One region of the Methylomonas sp. Kb3 genome, then DNA from elsewhere that is predicted to be linked to it. Evidence: riboswitches for the same ligand, from Rfam matches in the RefSeq annotation. Region 1 holds a riboswitch; each other region holds the start of a gene.
What was found. Region 1 has a riboswitch for cyclic di-GMP ahead of CWO84_RS17345 (hypothetical protein). Riboswitches for the same ligand answer to the same signal wherever they lie in the genome.

Region 1 (3,260 bases):
AATCTCGGTGGTATTGAGTTGGCTAAGCAAATGGTCGCCGGTATTGGCCGGATTATAAGCATTGGACGTTGCCGTACTCCAAAACGTCGACAAGTAATAGCCCCCGGCATAAGGTGCCAGCGCATTCCGGTCCAGGTTCATCGTAAACGTACCGCCGGATGGCGCATTCAATGTCGCGGCGTCGGCGCTTGCTGAGGCCATCCCCATGCCGATAGCCAGTATGGCCAAAACGCGATAGCTGCGGTTTCTATTGATCTTCATAAAGTCCCTGTCAGCGGATGGTTAGCATAAACCCTCTCCCAACCGGAATAGACAAGCGACCGCAGTCGGCAGCATGCAGGCACGAAGAGGGATTTATTGCCGAAAGTCCGGGCCCGAAGCGAATCTTGGCGACCGCCCCAAGCCCAATTTGCAAGTTAAGCTACGACCAAGGCTTTTCTGCGACTTGCACCCAGCAAGCCCAGCAGACCGCTGCCGAACATCCAGACCGCCGCCGGTACCGGTACCGCCGATGGCGCCGTACTGGGCGCCAGACTAAACGTACCCACCACGGCATTGGTATTGGCGCCAACCAAACCGGCCCACAATCCGGTCCATTGCAAATCGCCGCTCAGCAGTAATTCGCCATTGCTGCTTAGCGACTCGGAGACGTTGGTCAGCTTCAAGAAATTTTGGTAGCCAAAACCGGTATCGTAGGTTTTGATATTCCAGGTGCTTCCGGTTTTTACCAGGCTAAAGTCGTAGGGCGTCAAAATGCCGCTGCCGCCTTGGCTGGTCAATAACCAGGCGCCGCTCAAACCGATTTGACCGACCGAGGTATTGCCGGCGTCCATCGTCGTGGCTTGTTCGGTACGGCCATAGGGACCGGCAGCCGGATAGCTGTTGGTCGTGGTGTTGGCGTTAACCGCAAACGACATCGCTGTGCTGGCGGTTGCCGATAGCGTCGTTCCGCCGGTGGTTGCGCCGGTGATACCCAGTAAATTATCGCTGGCACCCCAATGTTTCGCGACAATCCAGCCATTCGGATAGCCACTGCCAACATTGACCGATGCCGCCGCAAAAGCAGCATTGTTGATGGTAATGGTGGCATCGCCGCTGACTTGCGCGGCGCTGGCTGTAGCAGGCGCCAAAACGGCGGTCAATGCGCTGAAGGCGAGCAGGCCGGCGCTTACCCATTGAGTGCGGTTGTAGTGCAAGATTGTCATTTTTTATTCCTTAATAAATTACGGTTAAAGTTAATCTGCAAATCGCCAACCCGAATTAAGGGTCTTTAACTGGCAGGTAACCCGGCTGTCTTAATCTCCAAGACCCGTGGCTTTCCGGCTCCGTCTCGCGGCGGATGTGGCATGTTTGTCGCGGTCCTTACGACATCACTCTAAATCCCTGAGTGAGGTGCTCCTGAAAAACTCCTGTGGCAAATAGTTAACGACGGCATCAGTACTTGATTGAAAAACTTAGAAACCCGGCGCGGCCGGCTGCCGGCGCTACCCGGCCTTCGAAATAGCCGTAGGGCTGAAAATAATCCTCATCGCTGAGATTTTTGACCGTGGCCGCCCATTGGAAACGCCCGGTTTCGTAAGCCAACGCCGCGTCGAAGCTGTGGTAGCCGGCGGTTTTAAAGCGATTGTTATTGGATAAATAAGCGCCGGCGCGGGCGTACACGCCGAAGCCCAAGCTAAAACCTTGCAACTCAGTCTGCTGAAAACGGTAATGCGCCCAGAGCCGCCCGGCATCTTCCGGGACTTGAGCCAAGCGATTGCCGGCAGCCACCCCGGCTTTGTCGTCCATGAAGCGGGCGTCGGTATGCGCATAGTTTGCCAGCACGCTGAAGCCCTCGACCGGTTGCCAGAGCAAATCCATTTCGATACCGCGCGAGCGTTGCTGCCCTGCAGCGACCGAACGCCGCAGGAAATCGCTGCTGTCGGTGACCGCGACCTGGCTACGCTCGATTTGGTACAACGCCAGTTGGCCGCTGAATTGATTCGCAAAATTGAATTTCAGACCGGTTTCCAGATGATTCGACAATTCCGACGCCGGCGTATCGACGAAATTGACAAACGGTTGGCCGCGCATGCCTTCGCTATAGGAAATAAACCAGGAAACCTCGTCGTTTAGGTCGATCACGCCGCCGAGGCGCGGCAACCATTTCAGCGTATCCGTTGTGACATTTACCCCGGTTTGCGCGTTATTAAAATCGATACCCACCTTGCCCAACCTAAGGCCGGACAGCCAATGCAATCGCCGGTACAGCGTGCTTTGCCACTGCAGGTAAGCGCCGTAAGTGAGGTTTTCGATGAACTGATTTTCCCGGCCCGGACCGGGTACAGCATAAGGGTAGTCAAATAGCGGTGCGCGCAGATCGACCGTACCGACTCCCAAACCCAAGGCGCCGAAATCGCCCTCGATAAAGCCGGCATCTTGCAAACGGCTGTAATCCGCGCCCAGTAACAAATTATTTTCGCTGGGACCCAGCTTAAATTTGCCCTGCAAATTGCCCAATACGCTGCGTTCATGCTGTTGTTGAAACAATTCGGCGTTCACTAATGCCCAGTGCGATGCCGGCAACAAGGGTCGGTCCGCGACCAGGCCATCGCTGCCGAACAGGGTCTGAATTTTCTCGTCGAATTCAGCCTGCGCATAGCGCGCCTTCAGGTTTAAGCGCCAGCTCCCGGTGAGCTGCCGGTCCAGAGTAGCCCATACCGCATCGGCATCTGAATGGCTATCGGACAGATTGGCCGGCCCCGGGAACAGATCGGGCCGGGTAGCAAAATCACCAGCGATGCTGCCGGTGGCGGGCAAGCCCTGGTACTCCGGTTGCTGCCAACGCGACAGTTTGGCTTGGATCGTCAAACGGGTTTGGTCGTTATCGGTCAGCGTCAGGGCCGGGTTAAGGTTAAAACGCTGCGTTTCGATTATGTCGATGTTATGTCTGGCGTTGGTATATTCGCCGGTCATGCGCAACAAAATATTGGCGTTTAGCGGTTGATTGATATCGAAATACGGCTGATAAAAGCTGTGGCTGCCGATTCTAAAACCCGCTTCGCCGAAGGCTTTGGCCTGCGGCAATTTGGCAAGCAGATTCACCACCCCGCCCACCGGGGAGCCCGAGCCACCGCTGTAGAGCAAGGCGTTGGAACCCTTCAGCACTTCGATTCTGTCGATATTAATAGTGCTTTCCCGGTCACCGGGGTTGTAGTACTGGGTAAAGCCGTCCAGCAGTTGTTCGGAACGAAAACCGCGAATTAAGGTGCCTTCGATAA
Region 2 (3,260 bases), on a different contig from region 1:
TGCCCAGCGGCGTACCCATATCATGCGCGGCGCTGGCCGCCAAGGTGCCTAGGGACACCACGCGCTCGTCGCGTAGCGCACTCTCGCGGGCATCCGCCAAATTGCGCTCCCGCTCTTTCAAGGTCTTGGACAGTTCGACCACAAAAAAAGCGACTAAGCCGGCGCTAAACACAAAACCAAACCACATACCGAATACATGCAGATTGAAATAACGCCGGTCGTTCATCAAATGCATTTGCAGGCTCATTTCCGGCGTCATCTCCGTCATCGCCGGATGGGCCATGTGCGGCTCGACAGCCGGCAAGGGTACGTTGTAGGCAATCAGCACTGTATAAACACAGGATGTAATAATCACCATATTCCAGGCATAAGCCTGCGGCAGCATGATGGCAGTTACAATCAAAGGCAGCAGAAACACCCAAATGATCGGGTTTGACGCGCCGCCGGTCAAATAAAGTAAATAGGCCAACGCCAGTACATCCATGCATATTTGCGAAAAAATCTCGTGCTCGGTAACTTCTTCCGGCGTCCTCAGCCGTAGCCAGGTGTAAAGATTAAGTATGGAAATCGCAAAAATCGCCAGCCACAGCTGGTTTTGCGGCAAATTAATACCCAGGCCGTTTACCGCAATAAACACCGCCACCGTAACGGCAAACAGCATCAAATTTCTAAGAATGTATAACCAACGCAGGTTTTCGCGAATGGATATTTCGGCTTTAGGCAGAATGTGTGAAAGCATAGAAACAACACTAAATTGAAGAAAGCATCGCCGCTAGATACTACCGCCGCTTGCTTAAGAAGGTGGAAAGCCGACCAAACCTGGAAGGCGGCCACCCAAGTATTTAATCGACTTTTGATAGCAACCTTCACTCCAACCACTAGGTGCCAGAGCAAATACGGAATCAAGCTCGCCGCTTACAAGATCGAAAGATAATCTACGAGCTGATCTTTTAGGAACAAGCGTCACGATCTGACAAATCATGCCCTCCCAAAAAATAGTGCGGCATATCACGCACCAGCCAAACGCCAGCCGCCGTTTTTATCCACCCATCTCATGCTCAGCCAGTACCAAAACGTCATAGGCAGCATCATCGCAAACCATTCCCAATCGTCGATCAAAAATAATTTGGCAACCCAGCCATTGCCATCGAAATAGAGCGGCCAAGGCACACAGTAAAGAGTAAAAACAATACTACTCCAGATCAACAGTAACGCGCCTTTGCGGGTTTCTATACTGGACAGGGCCAGGAACACCCACAGCGGGGTTTTATCGGTTTTTTGCATACATCTCTCCACTGAAAAATCTCGTGCCAACCCAATGAGCGGCGCAACAACCTAACAATAAACGACTAGAAAAGAAAGAAATTCCTGATCAAATCCACCAAAACAAACTTCACCACCAAGCGGGGATTATTTCCCAGCAATTGAACTGTGTTATTTAAAATAAGCGTATGAGCTATTTCGCTGAATTTCGCCCGCAGCTCACTCATGCCATCCCAGGAAAAATAAGCAGCAATACAATGATATTTATATATTTTATTAAGTTGGCCCACTATTCGCTGTAACTAGTGTACTTGCTTCGTGGTTTGCTTTCCGAAAGGCGGTTAGTAGGTCTCTATCCCTGCCATGTCTGCCGCCGGCGGAATGAGTAAATCTCTGAAAGCAAGCATTGCCACACCCGTCGTGAGGCGGGGCCGGAAAATCACGGTTCTTAAAAAACGATTTAAAGAAGGCCGGATTGCCCCCATGCGCGCCATGGGCGAGGGCAAAGTTTGGCTCGCTGCTGTTGGTCAAGTTTTGTCAGTTTCGCTGTTACCTTTAATTCCAATAACAAAAGAGGACGATCATGATCTTTCATAAAACGGCTATAGCAGCTATTTTGACAACTGGCCTGGCGGCTGTTTCCAGCCAAGCGTTCGCGCACTCTTACTACAACCTGACCGGCGCGGGCACAGTAGCCTCCGGTAACTCCGCTATCGGCTTCGGCATAGCCAACAGCATCAACGGCACAGACGGTGTATCTGCAAACTCCAACGGCACCAATAGAGTCGCTAACGGTACCAACGTTTATACGGTCGGCGACTTAAACGCTAACACCTTAATTCCGGGCACAGGTACCGCGGCTGAGACAGCCACAGAAGTAGCAGGCAACCTGCCCTATATGTGGTATTCAGGTCAGCATACAACAGCTACAGGTTTCACCAAACGCGAATTACATACGGGCTCCAGCGCTACAGACAACGATGGCGCACTGACAGCAAATCTTATTAACTCAAACCCTAGTTTCGGCACCAATACTATCGGTAGCTTGTGGAAAGCTTACTCGGACAAAAACGGCGGCACCAACGCCGCCACCTGGGGCACCATCATGGCCGATCTGCCAGCTGATGGCGACCATCCTTACTTAGCGGTAGCAGGCAATTCGGCATCAACCGGCCTGGGACTGGACTACGGCTTGATTCATATTAGCTGCGGCGCAAACACAGCAAGCGCTAACTGCGCCAGCGCGGGCAATATCAAAACCACCATTACCGTGAAAAACGACGCCGATTACAGCCAATTTAACGGCTTATTGGACGTGGCCCTGTATCGCAATGTGGACAGCAGTTCCACATCTGACCGTAACGCAGCTGCCACAATCGGCGAAACGGGCCTGCAAGGCTCAAGCTTGGGCGAAGCTATCTGGACAGCCAGCATGAGCAGCACTTCCGACACCTTGTTCTACTCGTTTGTGTTCGACCAAGCCGAGTGGAATGCCACAGGCACACCCGGGCTGCACACCAATGGCTTTTATACCTTGGTGGTCGGCGCGCACGGTGGCGGCGCGCTCGATGGCGTAACCTACGACGTACTGGTTACCACTTCGGCAGTGCCTGTTCCAGGCGCAGTCTGGCTGTTCGGCAGCGCGATGGCCGGCTTGATCGGTTTCGGCCGCCGCAAACAAGCACTAGCGGCTTAATTACCCAGCGGGGTTGCCGCCAAACAACGGCAATCCCCTCACCAAGCGCTGTTTAACAACAGGCTTTAGCTCATATATTTAATTCGATAGAGATCCAAAATGACTGCAAACTTAACCTTTAAGAAACTAGCATTAGCCGGCGCCATGGGCGCGTTAATGTCAATCAGCGGCATGGCTAGCGCTCACGTAACCTACAATTTAGCTTCCGGAGATCCCTTACCAGACGGTTCTGCCGCAGGCCCATGGTCGGCCGGCGATCCAGGCTATATTGGCAATTTGCCCGCCACCTGGGTAGCGATGA
Region 3 (3,260 bases), on a different contig from region 1:
GTAACTGATGCTCATCAGATAGGTTTTTTCTCTACTCATGAGCTTGATCAGCCGCTGCTTTTGTTTATCGTAGACATAGTAAGAGGTCAGCGCCAGCAGGCTCAGGCCAAAAAATTTCGTCCACAACAAAATATAAGCATCGTCTTCATAGAGCTTCTGACCCTTGTTCAAAATGGCATCGGTTTTATTCATATCTATCCTCGGTGAAAGTGTCGGGCATCTTAATTTAAGTTTGAAAATTTTGTGTTGGAAATATTGGATAGTGTCGTCATAACACAGCCGCCCGAAGCGCAATACCCTGTAAGTGCAAGACAGCCAAGAACCAAGCGGTGTTTTTTTAGCTTAACCAGTAGCTATGCCATGCCATCGGCTTAAATGCAAAAAATGCCTTCTCCACCTGGTGGCAAAGGCGATTAGAGGAATCAACCTTTTTCTGGGGCTGAGTGATTTTCGTCGGCAATTGGCAGATGACTAAAGCTCCGGCGAGGCTGGTCGTCGATTGCCGACGAAGTCATGATACGCATGAGAACGTTGGATTTTTATTTCGGAATTCGTTCCCAACCTTCGTTCCAGCACCCTGATTTTTAAGCACCCAGCTTGGTATATCACTACCCGAACTGATGACTTTTACCCCTACGGCGCAAACTCAAAGCTGCCGCCCAAAATCTCTTAAATAAAATAAGGGATATAACCCAAAATACGCGAAATAACACACCCTGCATAGCGTAATAGCCATCTAAAACCCCAAAAAACCGCCACACTTATTACTACTCCACCCTATCAAACAAAACAGCCTATCGCATTGTTTTATATGAACATAACCATAGAAAAACACTAGCAACCCTTGCTCAAATATATTTTGGCGCATGTTTTGCTTTATAAATAGTGCTGCACCCACCTGGGCGCAGCCACCAAGTCGCCACACTCGTCGCAAGGCGGGGCCGGAAAGCTGCGGATCTGATTCAGATAGTCGAGCTGCCTCTTATGAGCGGGTAAGAGAAGGGTCTAGCCGGTCGAGATTCATACACCGACAACTACCCATAGCGCTCGCTCACTGGTCAGGAATAGTTTGTTGTATCACCTGATTAGCTAAACCCGTTGTTTAACTCACTACGCAAGCAAGCCCGGTATTTAAAACTCTTTGGACTGTCTCTCTCGCAACCATAGCGTAGCGTGATCAATTCAGGAATATTGAAATACATAGCGGTTTTAAGGCTGTTCAAATTGCGCGGGAAGCCATCGGCCCAGCACTTACCGTACGCAAAGGACCGGAAAGTAAGAGGCTGACATCGCGGCATCCGGCGCAGGTGCGTTAGGCAACGACTCGCAAAGGGAATTGCGAAACATTGAATGTCGCCGGTAAAACCTACCGGTAAAAATCTTCGTCTTACTATGAAAGGAATTGAAATATGTCTGTTAACACGAAACATGCGCCTGCCTTGAAAAAGGTCGCTGCAACACTTGCTATTTCACTTTTAGGCCTCGGCAATGTACAAGCCGAGACCGTAAACGGCACCATCTATAAAACCGTCGACCCGGTTCACGGCGCCGGCACCACAATCGATTTCTACTCGTTCTCCTTGTCATCAGCTGCCAATGTGATAATCGATGTCCTGGCGAATGAAGGCTACGCAGCGGGCTGGGGCGCGCATCCCGGCGCGTATGTCGATATAAACGGCGACGGCGAACTGACACTGGCAGATAGCCAATTCCGCATTTTTCAGGACACAGTCTCACTGACTACCGAAATCGTCAGCGGCGACGACAGCCCAGCTTACACCATACCCGGCAATACCGGCGGATGGGCCGATGGCAGCTTGTTGAGCCGAGACTCCTACCTGGCTACTGCATTGGACGTGGGCAATTACATTATTGCTTTTGGCGATTACTCTCTAACCATCGAAGAAGCTGTGCTGGGCTTCAACAAGGGCGACACCATCACCGGTGCGACCGGCGTCAACCCGATAACGGGCGCCACCGGTCAGGATCATTTCGATTATCAAATTACCCTGACCGCCACCGACTACGTCACCGGAGCCAGCCTGCCTTTGACCATCACCGGCGAGGGTGTTAGCGCAGTGCCGGTGCCAGGGGCCGTTTGGTTGTTCGGTTCTGCATTAATGGGATTCAGTGTATTAGGCAAACGCCGCACCGCGTAACCCCGGCAAACAAGAGCGAAAAGGTCAGCCGACATCAGCTGTCGACTCACCCCTCGCAATGCATGTCTAAACCCTTTGGAGATGTCTATCTTTTGGCTGCCAGGCCCGAAATACTCAGACAAATCCAAATTAAACAGCAACTTAAATCTACCACAATCGTAAACAACGATGTGGTAGATATTGGAGACACTCAAAAATGAACATCGATTTACAAACTATTTTTAAAATCACCCTATCGTCCGCCGCGCTAACCCTTGCCGTTGCTCAACCTGCGACGGCGGCTTGGTCAGGCGCCGATAACACTCTCGAGCTGGGCACCAGCATCTCAAACCCTAGTTTTAATTCCAGCAATTTGGGCTTCGCGGGCAATCCGTCTCTGTCCAATGATGGTTGGGGCATGCAAGGTGCATTTACCAACTTCTATTTGAGCTCATCAGCCCAATCCGTGACTGTCGACGCGCGTTCGTCCGCCGCAAACTTTCCGGCCTTTTCAATTTTCAGAACCAATGTGGCTTATTCGGGTGAAACGGTCGGCGTCGATACACCGGCTGAGCTAACCGGCCAAATTCACAAATTTAACTCGGTCGGCCAAGCCGGCGATCCAGGCATTATGTGGGCAACCGGCGCGGACGGCATTGTCGAAACCCTGGGCTACGTCAGTTCCTCAAGCAAAAACTACGTTAACTCTTTCGGCGGCGTCATCGACTCCGGCGCCCACGATGTCAGTATCGACAATCTGTATGAAACCGGCGTATCCGGCACTATAGGCGTCACCGGCAACCCTGCTTTTGCCAACACCAAAAGATTCGCGACCTTGACACTGAACGACTTGCAAGCTGGCTGGTATGCCGTGTTCGTCGGCGGTGCAGACGTCCTCGGAAGCAGTGCCGGCATCTCTTTGAACATTTCCGCGTCGGCCGCCCCTTCTACCTACACACCGGCGGCGGTGCCAGTACCCTCCGCTGTCTGGCTGTTCGGCACGGCACTGGCCGGCTTTATAGGCAGAGGCAAACGCAACGCTAAAGCGTAAGCCAACACCCAGCACATAAGCCGATGTTCCTATAAAAAAAGGAAGCTTGGCGAGGGACTTCGCCAAAGGAA

Region 2: linked by a shared signal. The riboswitch ahead of CWO84_RS25030 (hypothetical protein) and the one ahead of CWO84_RS17345 (hypothetical protein) in region 1 are both predicted to bind cyclic di-GMP.
Region 3: linked by a shared signal. The riboswitch ahead of CWO84_RS07910 (hypothetical protein) and the one ahead of CWO84_RS17345 (hypothetical protein) in region 1 are both predicted to bind cyclic di-GMP.

What each region holds. Positions count from the first base shown of each region.
Region 1 covers NZ_PIZT01000067.1:53,194-56,453, forward strand. Annotated here, with positions in the region: gene CWO84_RS17340 (hypothetical protein) at 1-261, opposite strand, end outside; gene CWO84_RS17345 (hypothetical protein) at 417-1,205, opposite strand; cyclic di-GMP riboswitch class I at 1,278-1,356, opposite strand; gene CWO84_RS17350 (TonB-dependent receptor) at 1,435-3,260, opposite strand, start outside.
Region 2 covers NZ_PIZT01000068.1:127,570-130,829, reverse strand. Annotated here, with positions in the region: gene CWO84_RS19470 (ATP-binding protein) at 1-739, opposite strand, end outside; gene CWO84_RS19465 (hypothetical protein) at 1,009-1,284, opposite strand; cyclic di-GMP riboswitch class I at 1,662-1,746, shown strand; gene CWO84_RS25030 (hypothetical protein) at 1,847-2,959, shown strand; gene CWO84_RS19450 (hypothetical protein) at 3,059-3,260, shown strand, end outside.
Region 3 covers NZ_PIZT01000010.1:137,166-140,425, reverse strand. Annotated here, with positions in the region: gene CWO84_RS07915 (hypothetical protein) at 1-192, opposite strand, end outside; cyclic di-GMP riboswitch class I at 909-983, shown strand; gene CWO84_RS07910 (hypothetical protein) at 1,410-2,159, shown strand; gene CWO84_RS07905 (hypothetical protein) at 2,356-3,189, shown strand.